DNA from 4 places in the Nocardia lasii genome. Region 4 is predicted to be linked to each of the others. Evidence: riboswitches for the same ligand, from Rfam matches in the RefSeq annotation. Region 4 holds a riboswitch; each other region holds the start of a gene.
The links. A riboswitch is a leader RNA that binds a small molecule or an ion and turns the genes downstream of it on or off. The one in region 4 is predicted to bind S-adenosylmethionine.
Positions count from the first base shown of each region.

Region 1: linked by a shared signal. The riboswitch ahead of ACFP3H_RS13045 (amino acid ABC transporter permease) and the one ahead of ACFP3H_RS00885 (bifunctional o-acetylhomoserine/o-acetylserine sulfhydrylase) in region 4 are both predicted to bind S-adenosylmethionine.
Region 2: linked by a shared signal. The riboswitch ahead of ACFP3H_RS21080 (ABC transporter substrate-binding protein) and the one ahead of ACFP3H_RS00885 (bifunctional o-acetylhomoserine/o-acetylserine sulfhydrylase) in region 4 are both predicted to bind S-adenosylmethionine.
Region 3: linked by a shared signal. The riboswitch ahead of ACFP3H_RS20565 (rhodanese-like domain-containing protein) and the one ahead of ACFP3H_RS00885 (bifunctional o-acetylhomoserine/o-acetylserine sulfhydrylase) in region 4 are both predicted to bind S-adenosylmethionine.

Region 1 is NZ_JBHSQN010000008.1:86,306-93,267, forward strand. It holds gene ACFP3H_RS13025 (carotenoid biosynthesis protein) at 1-660, shown strand, start outside; gene ACFP3H_RS13030 (DUF3153 domain-containing protein) at 745-1,500, shown strand; gene ACFP3H_RS13035 (glycosyltransferase family 2 protein) at 1,502-2,683, shown strand; gene ACFP3H_RS13040 (hypothetical protein) at 2,697-3,398, opposite strand; SAM riboswitch class I at 3,772-3,866, shown strand; gene ACFP3H_RS13045 (amino acid ABC transporter permease) at 3,975-4,946, shown strand; gene ACFP3H_RS13050 (amino acid ABC transporter ATP-binding protein) at 4,943-5,704, shown strand; gene ACFP3H_RS13055 (transporter substrate-binding domain-containing protein) at 5,748-6,710, shown strand; gene ACFP3H_RS13060 (LLM class flavin-dependent oxidoreductase) at 6,707-6,962, shown strand, end outside.
Region 2 is NZ_JBHSQN010000014.1:106,967-113,928, reverse strand. It holds gene ACFP3H_RS21085 (ABC transporter permease) at 1-1,585, opposite strand, end outside; gene ACFP3H_RS21080 (ABC transporter substrate-binding protein) at 1,585-2,748, opposite strand; SAM riboswitch class IV at 2,769-2,883, opposite strand; gene ACFP3H_RS21075 (FMN-dependent NADH-azoreductase) at 3,093-3,719, shown strand; gene ACFP3H_RS21070 (MFS transporter) at 3,697-4,887, shown strand; gene ACFP3H_RS21065 (DUF2191 domain-containing protein) at 4,932-5,144, opposite strand; gene ACFP3H_RS21060 (hypothetical protein) at 5,237-6,079, opposite strand; gene ACFP3H_RS21055 (HAD family hydrolase) at 6,073-6,795, opposite strand; gene ACFP3H_RS21050 (AfsA-related hotdog domain-containing protein) at 6,792-6,962, opposite strand, start outside.
Region 3 is NZ_JBHSQN010000014.1:3,663-10,624, reverse strand. It holds gene ACFP3H_RS20570 (O-succinylhomoserine sulfhydrylase) at 1-699, opposite strand, end outside; gene ACFP3H_RS20565 (rhodanese-like domain-containing protein) at 710-1,126, opposite strand; SAM riboswitch class IV at 1,144-1,262, opposite strand; gene ACFP3H_RS20560 (Rv0361 family membrane protein) at 1,308-1,766, opposite strand; gene ACFP3H_RS20555 (FAD-dependent oxidoreductase) at 1,946-3,334, shown strand; gene ACFP3H_RS20550 (amidohydrolase family protein) at 3,371-4,225, shown strand; gene ACFP3H_RS20545 (DUF456 domain-containing protein) at 4,227-4,709, opposite strand; gene ACFP3H_RS20540 (CaiB/BaiF CoA transferase family protein) at 4,838-5,935, shown strand; gene ACFP3H_RS20535 (hypothetical protein) at 5,981-6,385, shown strand; gene yczR (MocR-like transcription factor YczR) at 6,372-6,962, opposite strand, start outside.
Region 4 is NZ_JBHSQN010000001.1:169,424-176,385, reverse strand. It holds gene ACFP3H_RS00900 (tRNA (cytidine(34)-2'-O)-methyltransferase) at 1-422, opposite strand, end outside; gene ACFP3H_RS00895 (DUF3017 domain-containing protein) at 573-818, shown strand; gene metX (homoserine O-acetyltransferase MetX) at 918-2,063, opposite strand; gene ACFP3H_RS00885 (bifunctional o-acetylhomoserine/o-acetylserine sulfhydrylase) at 2,060-3,376, opposite strand; SAM riboswitch class IV at 3,459-3,569, opposite strand; gene ACFP3H_RS00880 (TetR family transcriptional regulator) at 3,634-4,347, opposite strand; gene ACFP3H_RS00875 (MFS transporter) at 4,483-5,976, shown strand; gene ACFP3H_RS00870 (NADP-dependent isocitrate dehydrogenase) at 6,264-6,962, shown strand, end outside.

The DNA of each region.
Region 1 (6,962 bases), on a different contig from region 4:
ACGCGGGGATTGCGGTGGGCCGCAGGGTTTTTCGTCATCGTGTCGGGGTTGGGGCTGGCCTCGGAGATCGTCGGGACCGGCACCGGGTTCCCGTTCGGGGCGTACTCCTACGCGCTCGACCGGCTCGGCCCGGCCGTGGCCGAGGTGCCGGTGGTCGTGCCGCTGGCCTGGACCGGCGGGCTGTATCCGATCTGGATCGTCGCGAGTCTGCTCACGACCGCGCCGGTGAGCCGCGGGGCGCTGTTCGCGCTCGGGGCGGTGGGGTGGGATCTGTTCCTGGATCCGCAGATGGTCACCGACGGGCAGTGGACCTGGGCGGTGACCGACGCCGGGCTGCCGGGGCTGCCGCAGATCCCGTATACGAACTATCTGGGCTGGGCGCTCGTGGCCGGGCTCATGGCCGTGCTGCTCACCGTGCTCGATCGGGTGCTGCCGCCCGCGCGGGATCCGTCGGTGGCGGTGCCGGTGGCGGTGTTCGGGTGGACCTGGCTGGGTTCGGCGCTCGCGCACGCGGTGTTCCTCGGGCTGCCCGCGTCGGCGATCTGGGGTTTCTGCGGGCTCGGCGTGCTCGGTTTTCCGTTGCTGATGCGGGCCCGGAGCGGCCTTGCGCCGTTTTCCCGTGCCGAATTCGACGCGAAAAGTCCTGATCGGCGGGGGTGAGCGGGAGCCGGTGGGCCCGTCGTGTGGGCTCAGCGGCCTGAGCCTGGCACGATGTCAACCGTGCAGCCGAGTCCCGTCGCCGACATGCCCGCTCCTTCGCCGCGTCGTTCCGTGCCCGCGCGGCGCGTAGCGGCCGTCGCCGTCCTGCTGGCCCTGCTGGTGCCGGCGCTGACCGGGTGCCTGCGGGTGCAGGTGTCGATGGGGGTGTCGTCCAACGACCGGGTGTCGGGGCGCATCGTCGCCGCGGCGGTGCCGCAGAACTCCGAGGACAAGGGCCCGCAGTTGAAGGCGCCGGATTCGTTGTCGTCGAAGATCCGGGTGGAGAACTACAACCAGGACGGCTACGTCGGCACGCAGGTGTTCTTCGACGACCTGTCCTTCGGCGAGGTCGGCCAGCTCGGCGGACTGTCGGATCAGACCCAGGGCATGTTCACCCTGGAGTTCCAGCGCAACGGCGACCTGGTGAGCCTCAACGGGCGCGTGGACCTGGAATCGTTGCCGCCGCAGGGCTCGGATGTGCAGTTCTCCGTGGCGTTCCCGGCGCGCGTGGCCAAGACCAACGGCACCCGCGAGACCACCGACAGCGAGAACACCGTGTCGTGGAAGCTGCCCGCGGGCGAGGTGTCGAACCTGCGCGCCGAGGTGAAATACGCCGACCCCAACACCCGTTCGTTCGCGGGCTGGGCGGGCATCGTCGGCGGCATCACCCTGGCCGTGGCGGCGTTGATCGCGGGTCTGGCGTTCCGCGACCGCAATCCGGCTCCGGCGCACGCGCCGCGCGGCGGTTTCTCCCCCTCGGAGATGTGGCGCGAGATCTCCAGCCGCCGCCTTGGTCGCTGAGATGGGTGTGGCCCGCCGCCTGAGCTGGGCGGGCACCGGCCTGGCCGTGCTCGGGGCCGTCACCGCGGCCTACAACCTGGTCACCGTGCGGGCGCTGTCGCGCGGCGTGACCGGCGTGCTCGAACCGGTGACCGTGTGCGTTCCGGCCCGCGACGAAGCCGACCGCCTGCCCGCGCTGATCGCCGACCTGCGCGCCCAGACCGGCGTGCCCCGGCTGCGCGTGCTGATCCTCGACGACGACTCGACCGACGGCACCTACGAGGCCGCCACGGCCGCCGTCGACGACGACCTCCGTTTCACCGTGCTGCGGACCAGCACCACCCCCGATCCCGGCTGGACCGGCAAGGCCGCCGCGTGTGTGCGCCTGGCCGCGCACGCCGACACCCCCGCGCTGGTCTTCGTCGACGCCGATGTGCGCCTTGCACCCCACGCCATCGCGGCGGCGGTCACCGAATTGCGTAGGCGCGGTGCGGGACTGGTGTCGGTGTGGCCCGTCCAGGACGCCGGTTCGCCCGCCGAGCGCCTCATGCAGCCGCTGCTGGCCTGGTCGTGGGCTTCCACCCTGCCGATCGGCCCCGCCAACCGCAGCCTGCGCCCCTCCACCGCCGTGGCCTGCGGCCAGTTCCTCGCCGTCGACGCGCAGGCGTATCGCGCGGCCGGTGGACACACGGCCGTAGCGGCCAGTGCCACAGAGGATCTCGACCTGGCCCGCGCCCTGCGCCGCGCCGGACACCACACCGCCCTGGTCACCGCGGGCTCGGCCGCCCGCACCCGGATGTACACCGACGCGACCCAACTCGCCGACGGCTACACCCGCTGGCTGTGGTCGGCCTACGGCGGCCGCCTCGACACCGGCGCCGCCCTCGGAACCGTTGTCGCCCTGACGTATTGGGTGCCCCCGCTGGCCGCCCTCTTCGGCCGGGGCAGCACCCGCCGCCTCGGCCTGCTCGGCTACGCGGCCGCCGTCACCAGCCGCCTCACCGCCCGCACCATCGAAACCCACCGCGCCCCCACCACTTCCGACCTCGCCTCGGCACTGGCGCACCCCCTGGCCACCGCCCACTACCTCGCCCTCTGGGCCCGCTCCCACCACCGCCACCGCACCGGCCGACTCCGTTGGAAGCAGCGCCCGCTGGTGGGTACACCGTCCGACCACGACACGAGCCGGACCGCGACCCGCTGACCGAGCATCCGGATCAGGGGACGTCGATGATGCCGACGGTCGGGAAGAAGAAGCAGGAGCGGCCCGCGTTGTCGGCGGTGCCGAAGACGGCGGCCAGGACGGTGCCGTGGCCGGTGTCGACCGGGACCGCGCGGACGCCGCCGACGGGGATGGCGGCCAGGAGGAAGTCGCGGATGGCGGCCTCGGCCATCGGGCGGAGTTGGACGGGGACCTCGGGCGGGACCATCGCGGCGACGATGTCGCCGATCGGACCCATCGAGGCCATGCCGCTGCGGCCGTTGCTGATGTTGAGCCAGGCCACCTGCATGCCCGCGGTATTCGTGGCGGCGGTGTCGGGGGCCATGCCGTAGGGCAGGAAGGTGAACAGGGTCTGCCCGGATTTCACGGCGGTGAGGTCGAGACCGGGCAGCGGCAGGGCGGTGGCGGGCCACGGGCCGGGGACCGCGCCCGCGACGGCGGGGACGATGCCGGGTCCGTCGGCGGAGCAGTTCAGCGCGGCGGTGGGATACAGGAACGGCTGGATGCCGAGGGCTTCGAGGGTCTCGACGACGGTCTGGTAGGCGGTGAGCAGGTCACCGGGCCCGGCGGTGGGCGCGACGGCCGGTGTGTCCCTGGTGACCGCGGGCGGTGCCGGGGCGGCCGCGACGGTGGGCGCGCTCAGCAGCAGCGCGGCGGCGCAGGCCGTCAGGGTGATGGAACGACGTGACACGAACACGGCGGACTCCTCATCGACGCAGAGAAGGCCGACGCTACCGCGCGCCACCCGAATTTCGACGCAGGTGAAGTAACCCTCGATTCGGCGCGTCGCAACCTTTCAGCGACCCCGCCGACCAGCCCCGCGCTCCCCCACGACGCACCGACCCGAATCCGCTCGCCCCCACCCGGCCCGCCGCCCCCGGGACACGACTCGACCCACTCTCGTCAGCGTCCCCCTCGCCCGCCCGCGAGTCGCTGACCGCACCGAATCGGGGCAATTGTGCTCCGCCGATCCCCCGCGTCCAACCTCTGGGCTCACGCTGATTTCTACCGTTGCGTGCGGTAGCGCCTATGCCACATGCTGATTCAGCTCGGGCCGCAACCGTCGAGCACAACCATCCAGAGCGACCGAGAGACCTGGCTCGACGACGTCGCAGCAACCCGCCCCGTCCCGGGGTGTGGGTGCTTCCGCCGGGACCGATGGAGGAGATATTCGTGCTGATGTCCTGTCCGGCCTGAGCGCCGCCAGCTCGCGCACCCGCCCTGGCCGGGTGGAGGTCACCGCACCTCGTTCCACTGTTTTCGAAGGACTCCCATGACCGCGTCCGCCGTCACCGGCGCCGACACCGCGCCCGCACCGCCACCGCGCGCGACCGCCGCCGAGAACCTGCCCCGCATCGCCGGTTCCCGGCACCCGTGGCGCTGGGTCGTCGCGGGCATCGCCCTGCTGCTGGTGGCCCAGTTCGCGCACGGCCTGATCACCAATCCGGGGTGGGACTGGGGCACCTTCGCCCAGTACTTCACCGCCAAATCGGTGATGTCGGCGCTGTGGGTGACCATCGAGCTGACCCTGTGGGGTACCGCGCTCGGTTTCGCGCTCGGCACGCTGCTGGCCATCGGGCGGGTCTCCGACAACCCGGTGCTGCGGGTGATCGCCTGGACCTACATCTGGGCGTTCCGGTCGATTCCGCTGATCGTGCAGCTGCTGTTCTGGTTCAACATCGCCTACCTGTATCCCCGCTTGTCCGTGGGTATTCCGTTCGGACCGGCCTTCTTCGACTTCGGCGTCAACGGCGTGATCAGCGGTTTCACCGCCGCGGTGATCGGCCTGGCCCTGCACCAGGCGGCGTATTCGGCCGAACTGATCCGCGCGGGTCTGCTCTCGGTGGACGGCGGCCAACTGGAAGCCGCTGCGGCGCTTGGCATTCCGCGCTGGCGTCAGTTCCGCACGATCGTGTTGCCGCAGGCGATGCGCTCGATCCTGCCCAACGCGGCCAACGAGGTGATCAGCCTGTTCAAGGGCACCTCGATCGTGTCGGTGATGGCGATCGCCGAGCTGTTCTACCAGGTCCAGGTGATCTTCGGTCGCAACGGCCGGGTGGTGCCGCTGCTGATGGTGGCCACGGTCTGGTACATCGTGCTCACCACCGCCCTGTCGATCGCCCAGTACTACATCGAACGCCACTACGCCAAGGGCGCGCAGCGTCAGCTGCCGCCGACACCGTGGCAGCGCGTGCGCACCAAGGTGACCGAGATCGCCGCCGCACCCCGAGGAGCCACCCGATGACCGCAGCGGTGCGTGCCCGCGGAATCCGCAAGTCCTTCCACGGCACCGAGGTGCTGCGCGGGGTCGACCTGGCCGTGCGCGCGGGCGAGGTGGTGGCGCTGATCGGGCCGTCCGGCTCCGGCAAGTCCACCCTGCTACGGGTGCTCAACCATCTGGAGGCCCAGGACGCGGGCACCGTGCACATCGACGGTGAGCTCATCGGCTACCGGCAGCGCGGCGACGTGCTGCGCCCGCTGCCCGATCACGCGGTGCGGACCCAGCGCAGCCGGATCGGTTTCGTGTTCCAGCAGTTCAATCTGTTCCCGCACCTGACCGTGCTCGACAACGTGGTGCTCGCCCCGGTCTCGGCCCAGCGTCGGCCCCGGGCGGAGGTTGTCGCCGAGGCGAAGCAGCTGCTCGCCCGGGTCGGCCTCGCCGATTTCGTCGACGCCTACCCGCGCCGCCTGTCCGGCGGCCAGCAGCAGCGCGTGGCGATCGCGCGGGCGCTGGCCCTGCGCCCGCGACTGATCCTGTTCGACGAGCCCACCTCCGCCCTTGACCCCGAACTCGTCGGCGAGGTGCTCGCGGTGATCCGCGATCTCGCGCACAGCGGCACCGCCCTGGTGATCGTCACCCACGAGATCGGTTTCGCCCGTGAGGTCGCCGACACGGTGGTGTTCCTCGACGAGGGCCGCATCGTCGAACAGGGCCCCGCCGCCACCGTCCTCGACCACCCCGAACATCCACGCACACAGGCTTTCCTGTCGCGCGTGCGCTGAACCCGTTTCCGAACAGCCCTTCCACGAACAGGTTTCGACACTGATGAAGCTCTCCACCCTGATCGGCATCGTCGCGGCGGCAGCCCTGCTGACCACCGGCTGCACCGCCGATCCCGAGGCCGCGAACACGGTCGAGGCAGGCAATGTCACCTTCGATCTCTCGCCCGAGCAGAAGGACCGTGTCCACGTCGCCAAGGTCGACGCGATCGCCGCGCAGGTGCCCCAGGCCATCCGCGACCGGGGCACCCTGGTGGTGACCGGTGCCGCCGGTGCCGCGCCGCCGCTGCGCTTCTACGCCACCGACGACAAGACCGTGGTCGGATCCGAGATCGACTTCGCCACCCTGGTGGCCGATGTCCTCGGGCTGAAACTCGTGACGCAGGTGGCGGATTGGTCGCAGAACTTCGTGCGGGTGGATTCCGGTGAGGTGGACGTGTTCATCTCGAACGTGACCGTCACCGAGGAGCGCAAGGAGAAGTACGACTTCGCGACCTACCGCGAGGACAATGTCGCCCTCGAGGTGCCCAAGGACAGCTCGCTGGTCTACACCGATCGGAAGAGCCTGGCGGGCAAGCGGATCGGGGTCGGTGCCGGCACCAACCAGGAGCAGCTGCTGGTGAAGTGGAACGAGCAGAACGTCGCCGACGGTCTGGCGCCGATCGATATCGCCTACTACCAGCAGACCACCGACTACTACCTGGCGCTGGGCTCGCACCGCATCGACGGCTACATCGGCCCCAACCCGACCGGGGTCTACCACTCGACCACCACCGGCGAGACCAAGATCATCGCCACCTTCTCCGGCGCGGGCGACGGCTTGCAGGGCGAGATCGCGGTGCTCACCAAGAAGGACAACGGCCTGATCGCCGCCGTGCACGCGGCCCTGGCCCACGCCATCGCCGACGGCAGCTACCAGAAGGTGCTCGACCGCTGGGGCCTGGACACCGAGAAGGTCGCCGAGTCGCGGATCAATCCGCCCGGACTGCCGAAGAAGCCCGCCGCATGAAATTTCTCCTGATGACCCTGATCACCAGGGTTCCCGATCCGCACACCGGCGTGGTTCCCGCCACGGCCGACCGGCTGCGCGAGGTGATCGACCAGGCCAGGCGCGCCGAGGAATTCGGGTACGACGGTTTCGCGGTGGGCGAGCGGCACGAGGACCCGTTCCTCTCGGCCGCGCCGCCGGTGGTGCTGAGCCACATCGCGGCGCTCACCTCGCGGATCAGCCTGTTCACCGCGGTCACGACCCTGAGCCTGC
Region 2 (6,962 bases), on a different contig from region 4:
ACTGGTGGGCCAGCAGCGCGCCGGCGATCCCGGAGAACAGGGCGCTGATCGCGAAGGCCAGCGCCTTGTAGTCGCGCACCGGGATACCGGAGGACCGCGCGGCCACCTCGTCGGCGCCGACCGCGCGCAAGGCCGTGCCGAGGCGCGAGCGCTGCACCCCGACCACCACCGCGAGGGTGATCGCCAGGAACAGCAGGTCGAGCAGGTACACCTCGGTGTTCTCGGTGAACTCGTGGCCGAAGATGCTCGGCACCGGAATGCCGAAGATGCCGTACGAACCGCGCGTGAGCGATTCCCAGTTGCGGATCACCGCCACGATCACGATGCCGATCCCGAGCGTGGCGATGGCGACATAGTGCCCGTTGAGGTTCCACAGCGGCGCGGCCAGCACCGAGGAGATCACCGCCGCCAGCACCCCGCCGGCGAGCGCGGCGGCCAGGAACGGCCAGTCGTGGTTCACCGTGAGGATGGCCGAGGCGTAGGCGCCGATCGCGATCGGACCGGCCTGCCCGATCACCAACTGCCCGGCCGAGCCCGCCACCAGCGTCATCGACACCGCGACGATGGCATACGCCAGGATCTGGGTGCCGACCACGATGGCGTAATTGTTGGCCACCAGCGGCACCACGATCGCGGCGAGAGCGAACACGATGACCGCGTGCCACCACCGCACCCGCAACTGCCGCCCGATCCCGAGGAAGGTCCCGGTGAGCGGTTCGGCGCTGATCGCGGGGGCCTTGGCCAGCAGGCCGCCGGGCCGCAGCACCAGGAAGGCCACCAGCACGCCGAAGGTGATCAGGTCGCGGTAGCCGTCGCCGAAGGTGTAGATGCCGAAGGCTTCGATGATGCCGAGCGCGAACCCGCCGATCACCGCGCCCGGGATCGACCCGAGACCACCGATGGTGGCCGCGACGAACCCGGTCAGGCCGGCCAGCGTGCCGCTGTGCGGGGAGATATTGGAGTTGTAGATGCCGACGAAGATGCCCGCCAGTCCGCCGAGGCCCGACGCGATCGCGAAGGCGAGCAACTTGATTCGGGCGACCCCGATGCCCATCTGCGCGGCCGCGTCCGGGTCCTGGGCGGTGGCGCGGATGGCCAGGCCGTAGCGGCTGAACCGCAGGAACCCGGCCAGCCCGACCATCACCACGAGGGTGATCGCGAACATCACCAGATCGGAGGTGCCGAAGCGGACGCCGCCGAGCTGGAAGTTGTTGGTGGGCAACACCTGCGGGAACGGTCGGGTGTCGGGACCGAAGACGATCTGGGTCAGGTTCTCGATGATCAACCCGGCCGCCACCGTCGCCAACAGCGCCGCGATGGCCGGTGCCTTGCGCAGCGGATGCACCGCCAGCAGGTCGATGAGGATGCCGACGATGGCGGTGGCCGCGACCACCAGCACGATGGTCAGCCACAGCGGGAAGCCCTGCTCGGCGATCAGCCACCAGCCGAGAATGGAACCGAGGGCGAACACCGCGCCGTGCGCGAAGTTGATGACGTTGGTGACGCCGAAGATGAGGGTGATGCCCACGGCAAGCAGCGCGTACGCGTTGCCGTGGACCACACCTGCGATGAGCGTGTCGAACATCAGCGGTTGCCGGTCGGCACGAACTTGCCTTCCTTCAGCACCAGCTCGCGCGGGGACACGCCCTTGGGGCGACGCGTCTCCTGATGGAAAGCGAAAGTGCCCAAACCGATTCCGGTGAACTGGGTCTCGGTCTTCAGTCCCTCGAGGATGCCCTCGCGCGTCGCGCCGCCCTTCTTCGCGGCCTGGACGAGCACATTGATCGCGTCGTAGGCGTAGACGTTGAAGTCGCCGGGATCGGTGTTGAACTTCTTACGGAACTTGGTGACGAAGTCCTGGACCTTGGGGTCGGGGTCCGAGGGGCTGAAGATGCCGTTGACGATGTCGCCCTCGGCAGCCGCACCGGCCAGCGAGATGAACTGCGGGGTGTTCTGGCCACCGAAGAACTGACCGGAGAAGCCCACGTCACGCAGCTGCTTGACCACCAGCGCGCCGTCGGGGCCGTAGCCCAGGTGCACGAACGCCTCGGGGTTGGCCTCGCGGCCCTTGATCAGGATCGGCTTCACATCGGTGGAGTCGGGCAGGATCGGCGAGGAGTAGACGATCTCCACGCCCTTCTCCTTGGCGAACTTCTCGAAGAAGGTGAAAGCCTGCTTGCCCCAGTCGGTTTCGAGGTAGACGACCGAGACCTTCTTGGCCTTCTTCGACACCCACTCGGCATTGCGCTCCTGGAACACATCCAGGGTGATCGAGGGGCTCCACGAGTACTCGCCGCCCTTGGTGAAGTCCACCGCGGAGTTGGTGAAGCCGTACTGGACGAGCTTGCCGCGGTTGTAGATCGGCGAGGCCGCGATCGAGGCGGGCGAGGAGAAATCGCCCAGCTCGGCGATGATGGACTTGTCGTCGACGAACTTGGTGGCGATCGGGACGGTCTGCTTGGGGTCGGACTGGGAGTCCTCCCACTTCAGCTCGACCTTGCGCCCGTTGATGCCACCGGCCGCGTTGACCTCCTCCAAGGCCAGATCGAAGCCCTGCTGCCACAGGCGACCGTACTCGGCCGAGGGCCCGGTCTTCGGACCCGAGACACCGAAATACACCGGGCCGTCAGCGGATTCGCCACTGCCGGAATCACTGCACCCGACCACCGCGGCCGCCACGGTGAGCGCGGCCAGCGCGCCCGCCACGATCTTGACACGACGGCGCGAGCCGAGAGAGAACTTGCTCATTGCTGGTTTTTCCTTCTTGGATACAGCGCTTGCGATACCTGATCGATATCGCCTGGTCGTCACCCGGGGCACCCCACCGCAAGCGAGGGTTGCCGATCAGCGAGCCGGGGCTCGAAACTGCTGATACTCGTGACCGTGGGGCGAAATGTAGCAGCGGATTCGGCAGTGCCCCGGGTACCCGATGTGGTTGCGGGGCAGTCGGATACCGGGCTAGCTGCGACAATCCGCGCGTACGTCGTTGGGATCAGCTCGAGACAAAAGAACGCGGTCGCGGCGGGTGCGGTGATCGGCGCAGGATGCGACAAATCATTGTCGTCGACGGCCCCGATCGGTACTTCTAGTCCATGACCACTCTGCTGCACATCAATGCTTCCGCACGTGGCGAACTCAGCCAATCCCGCTCTATCGCAACGACTTTCATCGAAGCGCTCGCGACGAAGGATCACGATCTGACGGTCGACACCCTCGACCTGTTCGAGGCGGGCCTACCCGACTTCGGCACGCACGCCGCCGCCGCCAAACTGGCGGTGTTCACCGGCTCCGAGCAGACCCCCGAACAGGTCGCCGCCTGGGAGCGGGCGCGCGCGGTGTTCGACCGGTTCGCCGCCGCCGACCTCTACGTGCTCAACCTGCCGATCTGGAACCACGGGCTGCCCTACATCCTCAAGCAGTACATCGACATCGTCACCCAGCCCGGCTGGGCGTTCGGTTTCGACCCCGAACTCGGCTACAGCGGCCTGCTCGAGGGCAAGCGCGCGGTCACCGTGTTCACCGCGGGCGTGCACCAGCCGGGCGTGCCGATCGAGTTCGGCAGCGACTACGCCACCCCCTACGTGCACGACTGGCTGCGCTTCGTCGGCGTGAAGGACGTCGCGGAACTGCGGCTCGCGCCGACCGTGCTCACCGAGGACCCGCAGGTCGGGTTCGCCGCGGCGCAGGAGCGAGCGCGTGAGCTCGCCGGCGACTACTGAGACGGCGGAGCGGGGGTGGGCGCCGACGGGGAGAACAGTCGCGACGATCTGTGCCGTAGGGATTCTCGTCGTCGGCCAGCTCTACGTGGTGCTGCCGGTGCTCGGCGATCTGGCCGCGGAGTGGGGCACCTCCCGCGCCGCGGCCACCTGGACAACGACTGCGTTCGGGCTCGCCTACGGCGCCGGGTTCCTGGTCACCGGCCCGCTCTCGGACCGGTGGGGTCGTCGCCCGGTGATCGTCGGGGGCCTGGCGGCGACAACCTTGTCCACCCTTGTGGTGATCGCGGCGCCGAGTCTGAGCGCCGGGCTCGCCGCGCGGGTGGTACAGGGCCTGACGGCTTCCTTCTTCGCGCCCGCCGCGTTCGCCTACCTGGCCGAACGCATCGCACCGCGGCGTCGAGTCCTGGCACTGACGTGTCTGACCAGCTCGTTTCTCGGCGCAGGCGTGATCGCGCAGGTGCTGGCCCAGCTCGTCGACGACGCCTTCGGGTGGCGGGCGGTGTTCGTGGCGGGGGCGGTGGCGTTCGCGATCTCGGCGCTGGTGTCGCTCGTGGTACTCGAACCCGGCGCCGATCGGAATGCCTCGGCGGGCTCGGCCTTCACCGCGTTCGCCGCCTTGCTGCGCGTCCCACGATTGGCCCTGCTCTACGCCAGCTGCCTGGCGATCCTCGGCTCCTTCGTCGGGATCTACACCGGCGTGCAACTCGCACCGCCCGACGGCGTCGGCACCAGTAGCGCGGCCCTGCTCGCCCTGCGCGCCAGCGCCATCCCCGCGATGATCGCCATCCCCCTGCTGGCCACCCGCCTCGCCACGATCAACCCCGAACGACGCCTGATCACCGCCCTCACCGTCGCGGGCGCCACCGCCGCGATCGCCGCCGTACCACTCGGCGGAATCTGGGTCGCCACCTGGCTTTTCGTCTTCGTCGCCGCCATCGCGGTAGCCGCCCCCGCCGCCGTCCAAGCCATCGCCACCCACGCGGGCCCCGCCCGAGGCACCGCCACCGCCCTCTACACCTTCACCCTCTTCCTCGGCGCCAGCGCAGGCCCCCAACTAACCAACCTGGTAGCCCACCACGGCTTCCCCACCGTCTCCCTAACCATCGCCACCCTCGCCCTAACCGGCGCCACCCTGGCTTTCGCCTCCACCAAGACCCCCACCCCCTGACCCACCGGGCCGTCACCGCACAGTGGGGCCCGGTTTCCATCGGTTCATCGGCGGTAGGCGGACTTGTTGCCCAGGAACTCGTCGAAGTCGCCCGCGTCCGCCATCTCACTCAGCTTCGACAGTGCGCGAAGGCGTTCCAGGCGGGCGCTCACTTCGCGCAGGGCAGCGTTGACGGTGTCGTTCTCCGACTTCGTCCCGAGTACTTCCGCTGCGGCTGCCAGCGCGTCCACGTCGATCTCGAGGGATGTCCTCAGCATCTTCATGTCCACCTCTGTACACCTGTACGCCGCCGCGTAACGCAGAAAGGCCCCCGCCGGGGAAAGGGGCGGGGGCTGTCTGTTGTCGGGGTTCAGGGGCGGGTGGTGAAGTCTTCGAAGGTGGGGGTGGGGGGTTTGAGTTGGGCGTGGATGTCGCCGCCGAGTCCGAAGTGGCCGATGGCGCCGCCGTAGTTCTGTTGGTAGCTCTGCCAGAGGACTACGACGCTGATGATGCGGTTGGCGTCGGGGGTGGTGGGGGCGGGGAAGGGGTTGGGGAGGGTGGCTCGGTAGGTGGCGGTGCCGTCGGTGGCGGTGGTGAAGACGTTCGGGACACCGAGCGGGCCTGGGCGGGTGGGGGACTCGGGGTCCAGGTCGCGGGAGCGCAGGGACATCACGGTGTAGAGGGAGTCGGGGATCAGGCCGGTGAAGTCGAAGGCGAAATGGGCTGCGCGTTCGTCGTCGCTGAGGGATACCTCCACCGTGCCGCGGGCTTGCAGCCACTGGCCGAGGGTGACCGGTTCGGTGAGTTTGCGGCCGTCCTCGACGCGCAGGTCGGGGATCGGTACCTCGTGGAAGGGGTAGCTGGGGCGGGTCACCTCGGCCGCGTGGGGTAACTGATCGGGGGCGAAGACGATCGGATAGTTGTTGGCGGGCAACGGTAATGGGAGGGTGTGCAGGACCAGCGCGGCGTCTTCGGCCGAAAGTTCTTCCGGCAGTTCACGAACCACCCGGTAGGGCAGATTCGTGCCGAAGGGCGGCAGCGCGGTGTCGGCCGCGACGACGGCACGCCCCCACCGCCTGATCACCGAACCATCGGGACCTTCCTCGTTCAGGAACCCCACCACGATGAAATCGCCTGCGGCATCGACGATCTCACTGGGCGGATAGAGCGGCCCCTGCGTGGTGGGAGTCAGCTCGTACAGACGCTTCACCATACGGACGCCGCCTCTCGATCATCGGCGAACTCGTTGCCGTGGGCATCACCGAGGGCATCGCCCAGATGACGCCAGGCACCGCTCTCGGCGGCCCGCACCAGCGTCGGATCACTGCCGCGATAGGCGGGACGCGCGACCAACCAGAGAAACGGCAGGTCCGTGCCGTGATCGCCGTACCCCCAGGTGTCACGGGCACTGATCTCGTGCGCCCGCAGGTACTCCACCACCGCCTCCCCCTTGGCCGCGCCGATCATCGGCCTGCGCACCTCACCGGTGAGCACGCCGAACTCGTCGACCACCGGCTCGGTGACGATGAGGTCATCGGCCCCGATCGCCGCCCCCACCGGCCCGATCACCGGCGCGAACGATCCGGACAGCAACACCGTGCGCACCCCGGACGCGGCGTGCTCGCGCAGGGCCCGCACCGGCTCGGCGTAGAACGCGGCACCCTCGGCCACGAACCCGTCGAACCAGCGCTGCCCGGCGGCCACCAGCGCGGCGTACTCGACGCCGCGATAGGTCCGGTAGTACTCCCGATTGATCTCCTCGCGCGGTGCGCCCGCCTGCGCCCGCGCCTTGAGATCGTCGGCGACACGGGCGTATTCGCTGCCGTCGTCCCCGTTCTCGGCCAGCCAGAACCGCAGGAACGTGAACATCGACTTCACGGTGATCAGGGTTTCGTCGACGTCGAAGAACGCCACGCCGTGATCGCTCATGCCGACGCCGCCAGGTACGCGGTGACCGCCTTGGCCGCCTTGGCCCGCTCGATCTGGGCGATCCGCTCATTGGGCAGCGCCGCGAACTCGATCCGCGAGCGCGCCACACTCTTGCCGAACTGGCGCACCTCGGTCTCGATCACGAACTCCAACTTGCCCGGATCCTC
Region 3 (6,962 bases), on a different contig from region 4:
GGCGCCGAGGATGGCGCCGCCGAGCACGCGGCCCTGGCCGTCGATGTGCTTGGTGCCCGAGTAGACGACCACGTCGGCGCCGAGTTCGAAGCCGCGTTGCAGCAGCGGGGTGGCGAAGACGTTGTCCAGCACCACTTTCGCGCCCGCGGCGTGAGCCAGCTCGGAGACCTTGCGGACGTCGACGAGGGTCTGCATGGGGTTGGCGGGGGTTTCGAAGAAGACCGCCTTGGTGGGCACGGACAGGGCCTGCTCCCACTGCTCGAGGTCGTCACCGTCGACGAAGACGGTTTCGATGCCCCAGCGCGGCAGGATCTCGTTGCACACCACGAAGCACGAACCGAACAGGCTGCGCGCGGCGACGAGCCGGTCGCCCGCCTGCAGCAGCGCGCCCAGCGCGGTGAACACCGCGGACATGCCGGAGGCGGTGGCGAAAGCGGCCTCGGCGCCGTCGAGCAGGCGGATGCGCTCCTCGAACATGGCGACGGTGGGATTGCCGTAGCGGGAGTAGACGAAGTGCTCGACCTCGCCGGTGAAGGAGGCTTCGGCGGCCTCGGCGCTCTCGTAGACGAAACCCGAGGTCAGGTACAGCGCCTCGGAGGTCTCCTCGAAGCCGGAACGGCGCAGCCCGCCGCGCACGCCGAGCGTGGCGGGGCCGACGCCCTCGGGCAGTGGCTTGTCGAACGAACCACCGGTGATCATGCTTTTCTCCTTATGCCTGACGCCACGGCAGGCCGACCGCGCGCCAGCCCACGCTGCCACGCCGACCGAACGCGTCGGGGCCACCCTCGAAACCGTCGAGCACGTTGTAGGACGGGGCGAAACCGGCGGCGGTCGCCACGGTCGCGGCGCCGATGGAGCGCTGACCGGAGCGACACAGGAACACCACGGGGGCGTCGTCGGGGCGGCCCGCCAGGGCCCGCTCGAGCTGCGCGTCGAAGGCGGGATTGCGGGTGCCGGTGCCGTCGACCCATTCGATGAAATGGGCGGGGCGGTCGATCGAGCTGGTGTCGGGGATGCCGATGGCGGCCCACTCGCCCTCGGTGCGCACGTCGACCAGCACGGCGCCGGGGTGCTCGGTGAGCAGCTCCCACGCCTTCTCAGGGGTGATATCGCCGGCGTATGTCATGTCGATCCTCCTGCGTGAACCCGCTCTTGCCGTGCCGGAACTCCGGAACACACGGCCAGGTCGTCACCCGGAGCACCCCACCGCGGAGGAGGGTTGCCGACCAGCGAGCCGGGGCTTGTCGCTGGCACTCATGACCTTGCGATCTGAGATTGCCTCGCCACCGGTCACCGTGTCAAACGATTCAGAAATCGCAGACCAGCCACGCGCCGTCGACCCTGGTCAGTTTCCAGGTGTCGGTGGTGTCGGTGCCGTTGACGTCGATGGTGGCGTCGATTTTGGCGCGGTCGCCGTTGACGGTGGCGTCGGTGAAGCCCCTGCCGTCGATCGTGACGGTGGATTTCGGGCCGCCGAGGCGCTCGGCGAGGCCGGATTTCTCCTCGTCGAAGCCGGGGCAGGCGACGCCGGTGGGCGGACGCAGGTCGCTGCGGGAGCGGGCGTCGATATAGTTGGTGACGGCGGCCGCGAGTCGGTCGGCCTCTGTGACATTTTTCTCAGCGGGGGCGAGCAGTCCGCCCGCCACGATGCCGATGAGCACCAGGATCGCCACCGCCGCGGCGGCGACGAACGGGACGATGGAACGCTTGTCGGTCTGATCCACCACGATGGGTTTGTCATCCGAACCTGTTTGCTCCTCGTTCATGCTGTAATCCTGACAGACCCGAGCGGGCAGCTCCGACCGCGCGCCGGGTAGCGACAACACCGCAGATAGAATCGCCAGGATTGCGGTGGATGGCAGCTGCCAGTAAGCCGGTGAGTCGACTTAGCCTAAGCTAAGTCGACGCCGTCAAATCAGTTCTCGACCAAAGGGTGCGCGTAAAGATGACCGAACAGAGTGCAGCGACTCGCCCGCTTCGCATCGCGATCGTGGGTGCGGGACCGGCCGGTATCTACGCCGCCGACGCGTTGATGAAGTCCGATGCCGACGTGAGCATCGACCTCTACGAGCGCATGCCCGCGCCCTTCGGTCTGATCCGCTACGGCGTCGCCCCCGATCACCCGCGCATCAAGGGCATCATCACCGCCCTGCACAAGGTCCTCGACAAGGACCAGGTGCGCCTGCTCGGCAACATCGACTACGGCACCGACATCACCCTCGACGATCTGCGTCAGTTCTACGACGCGGTCATCTTCTCCACCGGCGCCAACGCCGACCGCGCCCTCGGCATCCCCGGCATCGAACTCGACGGTTCCTACGGTGCCGCCGACTTCGTGTCCTGGTACGACGGCCACCCGGACGTGCCGCGTAGCTGGCCCCTCGAGGCCGAGAAGGTCGCGGTGCTCGGTGTCGGCAACGTCGCCCTGGACGTGGCGCGCGTGCTGGCCAAGACCGGCGACGAACTGCTGCCGACCGAGATCCCGCCGAACGTCTACGAGGGACTCAAGGGCAACAAGGCCCTCGAGGTCCACGTGTTCGGCCGCCGCGGTCCCGCCCAGGCCAAGTTCACCCCGCTCGAGCTGCGCGAACTGGACCACTCGCCGACCATCGAGGTCATCGTCAACCCCGAGGACATCGACTACGACGAGGGCTCCGAGGCCGCGCGCCGCAACTCCAAGCAGGTCGACATGGTCGCCAACACCTTGGAGCAGTGGGCCATTCGCGACCACGGCGATCGCCCGCACAAGCTGTTCCTGCACTTCTTCGAGTCGCCCGCCGAGGTGCTCGGTGAGGACGGCAAGGTCGTCGGCCTGCGCACCGAGCGCACCCAGCTCGACGGCACCGGCAACGTCAAGGGGACCGGCAACTTCACCGACTGGGACATCCAGGCCGTGTACCGCGCCGTGGGCTACCTCTCGCAGAACGTCACCCAGCTGCCGTTCGACGATCAGGCGGGCACCGTGCCCAACGAGGCCGGTCGCGTGATCGCCGACGACACCGCCGAGGGCGAGGCCCGCTTCATGCCCGCCACCTACGTGACCGGCTGGATCAAGCGCGGCCCGGTCGGCCTGATCGGCCACACCAAGGGCGACGCCAACGAGACCATCGCCTGCCTGCTCGACGACGCCAAGGGCTTCGCCCCCGCGCCCAAGCCGGAGCTGGACGCCGTCACCGAGTTCCTCGAGGACAAGGGCATCCCGTTCACCACCTGGGCGGGCTGGTACCGCCTCGACGCCCACGAGCGCGCCCTGGGCGAGCCCGAGGGCCGTGAGCGCGTGAAGGTCGTCGAGCGCGAGGACATGCTCCGCGCGTCCGAGCCGAACAAGGCCTGAGCTGCCGCCACCATCGAGATAGGGCATTCTGTAACGGTGTTCGATGCCCACGTCCACATCATCGATCCGCGGTTTCCGCTGATCGAGAACGAAGGCTATCTGCCCGAGCCCTACGTGATCGATGACTATCGAAAGCGGATGGGGCACTTCGATGTTCGCGGCGGCGCTGTGGTCAGCGCGTCTTTCCAAGGCGCCGACCAGTCGTATCTGACAGCAGCGCTGGCCGCGCTCGGGGACGGGTGGGTCGGGGTCACCCGGCTCGCCCCCGATGCCACCGACGACGAGATCCTCGCCCTCGACCGGGCGGGGGTGCGGGCGTTGCGGTTCAATCTCAAGCGGGCCGCCGCCGACATCACCGAGATGACCCTGCAGGCCCTGCGCGCCAACGAACTGGCGGGCTGGCATGTGGAGCTCTACATCGACGGGCAGATGCTGGCGTCGTTGCAGCCGGTGATCTCGAAGCTGCCGTCGATCTCGATCGACCATCTCGGCATGTCGCAGGAGGGCTTGCCCTACCTGCTCGACCTGGTGGATCGGGGCGCCAAGGTGAAGGCGACCGGGTTCGGCCGGGTGGAGATGGATGTGGCCGAGACGCTGCGCCGGATCCACACGGTGAATCCGGGGGCGCTGATGTTCGGCAGCGACCTGCCCGGCACCCGCGCGGGCCGCCCGTTCGAGGACCGCGATATCGACCTGATCTGCCAGGTCGTCGGCGCGGATCTGCACGCGGTGCTCGAGGACAACGCGCGCGAGTTCTACCGCCTGCCGCCGGTGCGTCGGGTCGAACCCGCGCCGCCGCCGCGCGCCGACAATCCGACCATCCCGATCCCGCGCAACGAACTGCCCGGCGCCGACGACCAGACCCGTCCGCTGCCGGTCATCGAGCGCTGAGTCAGGTCAGGATCGCGCCGGTGAGCCACACGCCGGCGGCGACCAGCGCGCCGAACAGTTCGACCAGCATCGACAGGCCGACCCCTTTGAGCGCGTGCACTGTTGCGGGCCAAGCCAAGTCGTTGGTCTTCAGGCGGTACAGCTCGGCCAGGTAGACGCCGAGCACGAACCCGATGAACAGCCCGACGATCGGGATGACGAAGAAGCCGACGATGCCGAAGATCGCGCCGATCAGCAGCGCCCGGTTCGACACGCCCGCTTCGCGCATCCGCTTGCCCGGCCAGGTGTATTTGACGACGCCGGAGAGCACCAGCGCCACGGTCGCGATGGTGAACACCGTCCAGGCCGTGGCTCCCCCGGTCAGGAACGCCCAGACCGCGATCGCCGCGAAAATGAGGATCACCCCCGGCAGAATCGGCACGATCACGCCGGTGATGCCGACCAGAATGACGAGGCCGACCAGGACCTCACCCCACACGCTCACTACCGGGTCCTCCCGTTGCCGCGCCGAGTCGCGCTCGTGCGAATTCTCGCCCATGCCCTACCCGAGCCGCCACCCCAGCGCTATTGTCATGTTGTCAATACCGTTCGACGACGAACAGAGGTCACCGCGTGAGCACGGAGTCCACCACCAAGCAGGGCCCGCTGGCGGGCGTCAAGGTCATCGAGTTGGCCGGGATCGGGCCGGGACCGCACGCCGCGCTGCTGCTGGCCGATCTCGGTGCCGACGTGGTGCGCGTGCAGCGCCAAGGCCAGCTGCCCGGTTTCCTCGAGCGCCCGCAGTGGCGTAATCGCACCATCGTCGAGGCGAATCTGAAAGATCCCGCCGACGTGGCCAAGGTGCTCGACCTGGTCGAGAAGGCCGATGTGCTGCTGGAGGGCTTCCGACCCGGCGTCACCGAGCGGATGGGGCTCGGGCCGGACGAGGCGCTGGCCCGCAACCCGCGCCTGGTCTACGGGCGGATGACCGGGTGGGGCCAGTACGGTCCGCTGGCCGAGCGCGCCGGGCACGACATCAACTACATCTCGCTCACCGGCGTGCTCAACGCGATCGGACGCAAGGGCGAGCGGCCGGTGCCGCCGCTGAACATGGTGGGTGACTTCGGCGGCGGCTCGATGTTCCTGGTCTTCGGCATTCTGGCCGCGCTGATCGAGCGGCAGAACTCAGGACAGGGTCAGGTGATCGACGCGGCCATGGTCGACGGTGCGCTCGCGCTGTCGCATTTCGTGTGGGGCATGCGCGGGGTGGGCCTGTGGTCCGACGAGCGCGGCGAGAACCTGCTCGACACCGGCATGGCGTTCTACGACACCTACGAGACCGCCGACGGCAAGTACATGGCGGTCGGCGCGATCGAACCGCAGTTCTACGCGCAGCTGCTGGCCGGACTCGAGATCGACCCGGAAGGGCTGCCCGCGCAGATCGACCCGGCCGGGCAGGAGCACCTGCGCAAGCTGTTCACCGACAAGTTCAAGACCAAGACCCGCGACGAGTGGACCGCGATCTTCGACGGCACCGACGCCTGCACCACGCCGGTGCTGACCTTCACCGAGGCCACCGAGAACGAGCACATCGTGGCCCGTACCGGCCTGATCGACATCGACGGGGTGGTGCAGCACGCGCCCGCGCCGCGCTTCTCGCGCACGCCCGGCGGCACGCCGACTCCGCCGCCGTCCGTCGCGACACCGATCGAAACGGTCTGGGCTGACTGATTTGTCGGCCTGTCGTCGGTAGAGTCCTCAACTATCGATGACAGGTTGAGGGTTCAAGTCCGGCGGCGACACCCGAAGGTGATCGCCGCGATCGTCGCGGTCACCACCTTCGGCGCCGCGATCGTGGCGTTCGTCCTGGCCGAGCGGCTCTTCGACAGCCGACCGGACTGGTCGACCGAAACCCACTGTCGCGCCGAGGCACCCGTGCCGGTGCTGGTCACCACGCTCAACGGGCTCGCGACCGGGCTGCTGCTGGCGGCCGGGATCGCGCTGCTGTGCCTGCTGATGTTGATGCTGCGCTACCCGTCCGAACGCAGTGCGCTGGCGGTGCCGTTGACCGCGGTGGCGTTCGTGCTGTCGGTGCTGTTCATGTTCGGGGCGGGGTACGAGACCGTCCGCCCCGAACCGGCGTCGGTGGGATTCAACCCGTGCGGGTTCAGTAGCAGGTGAGCGGTTGCAGCGGGTCGGCGGCGCGCGGAGTGAGCGCGTCGAAGGCGGCGGCGATGGACTTCACGGCGATCCGCAGGTCGGCTTCGGGATGGGTGAACGGCAGGCGGATGAAGCGTTCGAACGCGCCCTGGACCCCGAAGCGCGGGCCCGCGGCCAGCAGCACGCCGTGGTTGGGGGCGGTGGCGGCCAAGGCGGTGGAGACCGGGCTCGGCAGCTGCGCCCACACCGACATGCCGCCCGCGCCGACGGTGACCTGCCAGGCCGGGAGTTCCTCGGAGACCGCGTCGAGCAGGGCGGTGCGCTGGGCACGGAGTTGTTCGCGACGGCGTTCGAGGATGGGGTCGGCGTTCTCGAGCAGGTGGACCGTGGCGAGCTGATCCATCACCGGGGTGCCGAGGTCGACGGTGGAGCGGATGCCGAGCAGCTTGGTGATCAGCGGCTGGCTGGTGCGGATCCAGCCCACGCGCAGACCGCCCCAGAACGACTTCGAGGCCGAGCCGATCGTGATGATCTCCGAGCCCTTCGCGAACGCGGCGACCGGCGGGGGCATCGGCGCGCCGGACAGGTTCAGCTCGCC
Region 4 (6,962 bases):
ACCGCCACAGCGGCGGTGTTCGACAGATTCATCGACCGCCGCCCCGGCAACATCGGCACCCGCACCTGCTCGGTGATATGCGGATCGGCCAGCACCTCGGGCGGTAACCCGGTGGGCTCGGTGCCGAACAGCAGAATATCGCCGGGCCGGTAGGCGATATCGGTGTAGCGGGTCGTAGCCGAGGTGGTGAACGCGAAAACCCGCTGCTCACCGAGGCTTTCCCACGCGGCGTCGAGGTTCGGGTGCACGGTCACCGAGGCCAGGTCGTGGTAGTCCAGACCCGCGCGCCGCAGTTTCGATTCGGACAGGTCGAAGCCGAGCGGTTCGATCAGGTGCAACGCGCACCCGGTGCCCGCGACGAGGCGGATCGCGTTGCCGGTATTCGGGGGAATTACCGGCTCGTGGAACATCACGTTGAACACTCGCAGCAGGGTACTGGGCCCCGCCCCCGCGAAGCCGGTCGGTCTGGAACAATCGGCATCGTGAACAAGGCGACCGACAAGTACCCGACCGGCAGGCATCGGGTCGCGCGGTTGAGCGCGGGGGAGCAGTATCTGCGCAGTCACCTGCCGATGACCGTGGTCACCGCCCTGATCGTGATCGCGGTCGGCTTCGTGGCGTGGGATCGCTGGCGCCGTGGCGCGCTGATCTTCGGCAGCGCCGCCCTGGTGGCCGCCGCGTTCCGCCTGTGCCTGCCGACCGTGCAGGTGGGTCTGCTCGCCGTGCGCAGCCGCCCGTTCGACGTGGCCGCCTTGGCCGCCCTCGGCAGCTCCATCGTCTTCCTGGCGGCCACCATCAACACCCTCGGCGTCAACTGAGAAACCGGCCACTGCGCGGCCGACTCGCGGTCAACGAGCCGGACGCGTACCCGCGCGAACGGCTCGAGACCTACGTCCGCTCGATCACGACCGCGCCGGTCAGCGATTCTCCCGCGCCAGCCGCATCGTCTCGGTGAGCAACTTCGACACCGCCGCGGCCTCGGTGAGGAACCCGTCGTGGCCGTCGCGCGAGTGCACGATCTCGAGACCCGCGCACCCGGGCAGCCCCTGAGCCAGTTCGGCCTGAGAGTGCAAGGGGTACAACCGATCCGAGTCGACCCCGCCCACCACGACCGGCACCGGCGTCGAGGCCAGCGCGGCCGCCACCCCGCCACGTCCGCGCCCCACGTCGTGGCGGTTCATCGCCTCGCTGAGCAGCACGTAGGTGGCCGGGTCGAAGCGTTGGACCAGCTTGTCGGCCTGATGCTCGAGGTAGCTCTGCACCGCGTAACGTCCACCGGCCCACGGGTTCTCGTCACCCTGGGCGCGGTTGGCGAAGCGGTGGTCGAGCTCGCTCTCGGTGCGGTAGGTCAGGTGCGCGATGCGCCGTGCCAGGCCCATGCCGGTCATCGGCGCGCGTCCGGTGCCGTGATAGTCGCCGCCCTGCCAGTCGGGGTCGGCGGTGATCACGGCCATCTGGGTGGTCTGGGTGCCGATCTGATCGGCGGTGGCGCGGGCGCCGACGGCCAGTACCAGCGCCGCCGAGACCCGGTCGGGCTGCCCGATGATCCACTCGAGCACCCGCATGCCGCCCATCGACCCGCCGACCACGGCGCCGAGGCGCTCGATGCCGAGCACGTCGAACAGTTGGGCTTCGGCCGTGACCTGATCGCGGATGGTCAGATCAGGAAACCGTGCGCCCCACGGCTTTCCGTCGGGCGCGGGGGAGGACGGTCCGGTGCTGCCCTTGCAGCCGCCGAGCACGTTCGTGGCGATCACACACCACTCGTCGGTGTCGATCGGCGCGCCGGGCCCGACCATGCCCTCCCACCAACCGGGTGCCCCGTCGGGCCCACCGACGACATGCGAGTCGCCGGTGAGCGCGTGTTCGACGAGCACCACATTGTCCAACGTGGGCGAGAGCTCACCCCACCGTTGCACCGTCAGTCGCACATCGGGGATGACGGCGCCGTTCTCGAGCGCCACCTCCCCGATGGCGACCACGCCGGCCCGACCGTCCGGCGGCGGCAACAGGGCCAATCCGGTCTCGGGTCGGGCGATCGGCGATTCGGTGCTCACGGTCACGTGGTCGCCGCCGCGAAACCGGCCCGCAGATCGGCCAGGATGTCGTCGATGCCCTCGATGCCCACCGCGAGCCGGACCAGACCGGGCTTCACGCCCGCGGCCAGCTGCTCTTCGGGCGTCAACTGCGAGTGCGTGGTCGACGCCGGGTGAATCACGAGGGAACGCACATCACCGATGTTAGCGACATGGCTGTGCAGGCTGAGCGCGTCCACGAACTTCTTGCCCGCGTCGACCCCGCCGGCCAGCTCGAACGAGACGATCGCGCCCGCGCCCTTGGGCGCCAGCTCCTTGGCCCGCGCGTGCCACGGCGAGGACTCGAGGCCCGCGTAGTGCACCGCGTCGACGCCGGGCTGCTCGGCCACGAACTTCGCCACGGCCTCGGCATTGCTGACGTGGCGTTCCACCCGCAGGCTCAGGGTCTCGATGCCCTGGGCGATGAGGAACGCGTTGAACGGCGAGACGGCCGCGCCGAGGTCGCGCAGCAGCTGCACGCGGGCCTTGAGCGCGAACGCGGGCGCGCCGAGATCGGCGAACACCACCCCGTTGTAGCTGGGGTCGGGCTCGGTGAAACCGGGGAAGCGGGGCTTGCCGTCGGCGTCGCGCACGGTCCAGTCGAAGGTGCCGCCGTCGACGATCACCCCGGCCACGGCCGCACCGTGGCCGCCGAGGTACTTGGTGGCCGAGTGCACGACGATGTCGGCGCCGTGGGCCAGCGGCTGGATCAGGTAGGGGGTGGCGACGGTGTTGTCGACGATGAGCGGGAGGCCGTTCTCGTGCGCGACACCGGCCACGCCGGGGATGTCGAACACCGCGCTGCTCGGGTTGGCGATGGTCTCGCCGAAAAACGCCTTGGTGTTCGGGCGGATGGCGGCCTGCCACTGCGCCAGATCGTCGGGATCCTCGACGAAGGAGACCTCGATGCCGAGCTTGGGCAGCGAGTAGTGGAACAGGTTGTAGGTGCCGCCGTAGAGGTGCGGGCTGGACACGATGTGGTCGCCCGCACTGGCCAGGTTCAGGATCGCGTAGGTCTCGGCGGCCTGGCCCGAGGCCAGCAGCAGCGCCGCGACGCCGCCCTCGAGCGCGGCGACCCGCTGCTCGACCGCGTCCTGGGTGGGGTTCATGATGCGGGTGTAGATGTTGCCCGGCTCGGCGAGACCGAACAGCGCGGCGGCGTGATCGGTGTCGCGGAAGACATAGGACGTCGTCTGGTAGATCGGCAGTGCCCGCGCGTTGGTGCTCGCGTCGGGGGACTGGCCGGCGTGGACCTGCTTGGTCTCGAAGGACCAGTTCTCGGGCAGGACAGAGTCGGACATGTCAGTACTCCAGTTTTGTGCGTCGGGGGTATTTCGTCAGATGGGTCGGATCGACGAACAACAACACATGGGGTCCTCCTGCGGGGCGCGCTTGCTCTCGACTTTCGAGAGCCCGGTCATCACCCGGAGCACCCCACCGCAGCTGGAGGGTTGCCGACCAGCGAGCCGGGGCTTGGCGCTGGTACTCATGACCTTGCCGTCATGTTAACCGGACATTCCCCGCGCGCGGAAACTTCCCCCGGATTTTCTCGCCGAGATCACTCGTCGAGGCCGAATCCGGGTGTGTCGTCCACCGGTGCGCCGCAGGCGTGGCGCAGGCCGTGATAGGCGCGCAGCACCGCGTGCCGGGTCGTTCGCACGGCGGCTTCGGGGGTCGCCTCGGCCAGCGCGGCCTCGGTGTCGGCCATCGAGATGTGGCACATCATCTGCCAGATCCCGGCCACCAGCTTGACCATGAAATCGTCGGGCGTGGTGCCGAGGCGCTCGGCGAGTTGCGCGCACACCGCCACGTTCTTCTTCTCGGCGTATTCCAGCGCGCGCGCGTTCACCGCCTGACTCGCGCGCATGATCCGCTGCATCTGCAGGAACTGGCGTAGGAAGCGCACCCCGTCGGCGCCCGCCTCGGCCTGGATCGTCTCGAGGTAGGCCCCGCACAGGGCCTGCAGGTCGTTGCCCGGCGGCCACCCGCGCAGCGCCTCGGCGACCGAGGTCCCGAAGTCGTCGATCGGGGCGAGCACGATGTCTTCCTTGAGCGCGAAGTACCGGTTCACGGTGCGCGGGGACACGTCGGCGCCCGCGGCGATCTGCTCGACCGTCGTCGCGTCGAAGCCCTGGGATTCGCACAGGTCGAGGCCGACCGTGACGATGGCCGCCCTGGTCTGGAGTTTCTTGCGTTCGCGCAGGCCCAGTGGCGCCGCGGGGGCCGGTTCGGCGGTCCGGTCGGCGCTGATCGGAGGGGTCGAGTCCAGCATGCGGGTCAGTCTACCGGCCCGTCCGATTTGTCTGTCCCAACCAGCCAATTGGCGCAGTCAGACATTTTTCTCTTGACGCCAATTGTCTTGCGGTGCCAGGATGAGTCGACGCTGATCGACGGATGAGGAGTACCGGTGACCGACACCGAGCTGGAAACGAAACATGGTGATTCCCAACAGAGTTCGACTCGCTGGTGGGCGCTGCTCGTGCTCTCGGCGGCGCAGTTGATGGTGGTGCTCGACGCCACCGTGATCACCATCGCCCTGCCCTACGCCCAGCGCGATCTGGGCATCAGCGAGGGCGACAAGCAGTGGGCGATCACCGCCTACACGCTGATCTTCGGCGGGCTGTTGCTGCTCGGCGGCCGCATGGCCGACTACCTGGGCCGGCGCCGGATCTTCCTGATCGGTCTGATCGGTTTCGCGGCCGCCTCCGCACTGGCCGGGCTCGCCCAGACCGGGCCGCAGCTGTTCGTCGGACGCGGCCTGCAGGGCGCGTTCGCGGCGCTGCTCGCCCCCGCGGCCCTGTCGCTGCTGTCGGTGATCTTCACCGACGTGCACGAACGGGCGCGCGCGTTCGCGGTGTTCGCCGGCATCACCGCCGGGGGGATCGCGTTCGGGTTGATCGTGGGCGGGGCGCTCACCGAGTTCGCCTCGTGGCGGTGGACGCTGCTGATGAACACCCCGATCGCGCTGATCGCCGTGCTCGGCGCGGTGGCGGTGATCGTGCGCGACATCCCGGCGCCGCGCACCGGTGGCTACGACCTGCCCGGCGCGGTCACGGTGACCTTCGGCCTGGTCGCGATCGTCTACGGATTCAGTCGCGCCGCCGAACACGGCTGGCTGGCCGCGAGCACCCTCGCACTGCTCGGCGCCGGGTTCGCGCTGCTCGTCGCGTTCGTGATCATCGAAGCGCGGTCATCGAATCCGCTGCTGCCCCTGCGCATTCCGGGCGAGATCAATCGCGGCGGCGCGCTCATCGCGGCGCTGCTGATCCCGATCGCGATGTTCGCGATGTTCCTGTTCCTCAGCTTCTACTACCAGATCACCCTCGGTTACTCGCCGCTGAAGGCGGGCATCGCGTTCCTGCCGTTCCCGATCGGGATCGGGATCGCGGCGGCGATCACCAGCACCCTGATGCCCCGCTTCGGGCCGCGCCCGCTCATGGTGGTCGGCTCGCTGCTCGGCGTGGTCGGGCTGGTCTGGCTGGCGCAACTGGGCTACGGCGACGGATACGCGGCCAGCGTGCTCGGCCCGCAGCTGCTGATCGCGCTCGGCATGGGCCCGCTGTTCGTCGGGATGCAGGCCGTGGCGCTGCACCAGGTCGCCGACGAGGACTCCGGGGTGGCCAGCGCGCTGCTCAACGCCGCCCAGCAGATCGGCGGCGCGGTCGGCACCGCCCTGCTCACCACGCTGTCGGTGCAGGCCGCGAAGAACTACGTCAGCGACAACCCCACCGTCGACCACCTGCTAGAACGCGCCTCGATCCACAGCTACGACGTGGCCTTCTACATCGGCGCGGGTTTCTTCGCGGTCGCCGCGGTGGTCATCGCCGTGATGATCCGGGACAAGCCGGAAAACCTCATCGAGGGCGACGAACACGCCGCGGCGGTGCCGGTCGCGGTGTGAGGACGACCGATGGGCCCCGCGCCGCCGACTCGGCCGCGCGGGGCCCCGCTCGCGTCCTGGGTAGGCTGGAACTCCGGTCCGTGGTGGGTCGCCTCGCGCGCGCATCGCACAGTTCGCCCTCCCCTCGCGGTGAGGAGACCACTAGCAGTACGCTCGTCATGTTTGCACCACACGTCCCGCAACCACCGCGGGGCATATACGGTTTGATGGAATAGCTGGGGTCCGCTCACAAGCGTGTTCGCCTGGCCGTGCAATAAGGGCACCCACCGAGGAGGACACGAAGATCCATGTCCAAGATCAAGGTTGAAGGCACCGTCGTAGAACTCGACGGCGACGAGATGACCCGGATCATCTGGCAGTTCATCAAGGACAAGCTGATCCATCCCTATCTCGACGTGAACCTCGAGTACTACGACCTCGGTATCGAGTACCGCGACAAGACGGACGACCAGGTCACCGTCGACGCGGCCAACGCGATCAAGAAATACGGCGTCGGCGTCAAATGCGCCACCATCACCCCCGACGAAGCGCGGGTGAAAGAGTTCGGCCTCAAGAAGATGTGGCGCTCGCCCAACGGCACCATCCGAAACATCCTGGGTGGCACCATCTTCCGCGCGCCGATCATCATCTCCAACGTGCCCCGCCTGGTGCCCGGCTGGACCAAGCCGATCATCATCGGCCGTCACGCCTTCGGCGACCAGTACCGCGCCACCGACTTCAAGGTCTACGAGGCGGGCACCGTCACGCTGACCTTCACGCCGGAGGACGGCAGCGAGCCGATCGTGCACGAGGTCGTGAAGATGCCCGAGGACGGCGGCGTCGTCATGGGCATGTACAACTTCAAGAAGTCCATCGAGGACTTCGCGCGGGCCTCGTTCAACTACGGCCTGCAGCAGAACTACCCGGTGTACCTCTCCACGAAGAACACCATCCTCAAGGCCTACGACGGCATGTTCAAGGACACCTTCGAAGAGGTCTTCGACGCC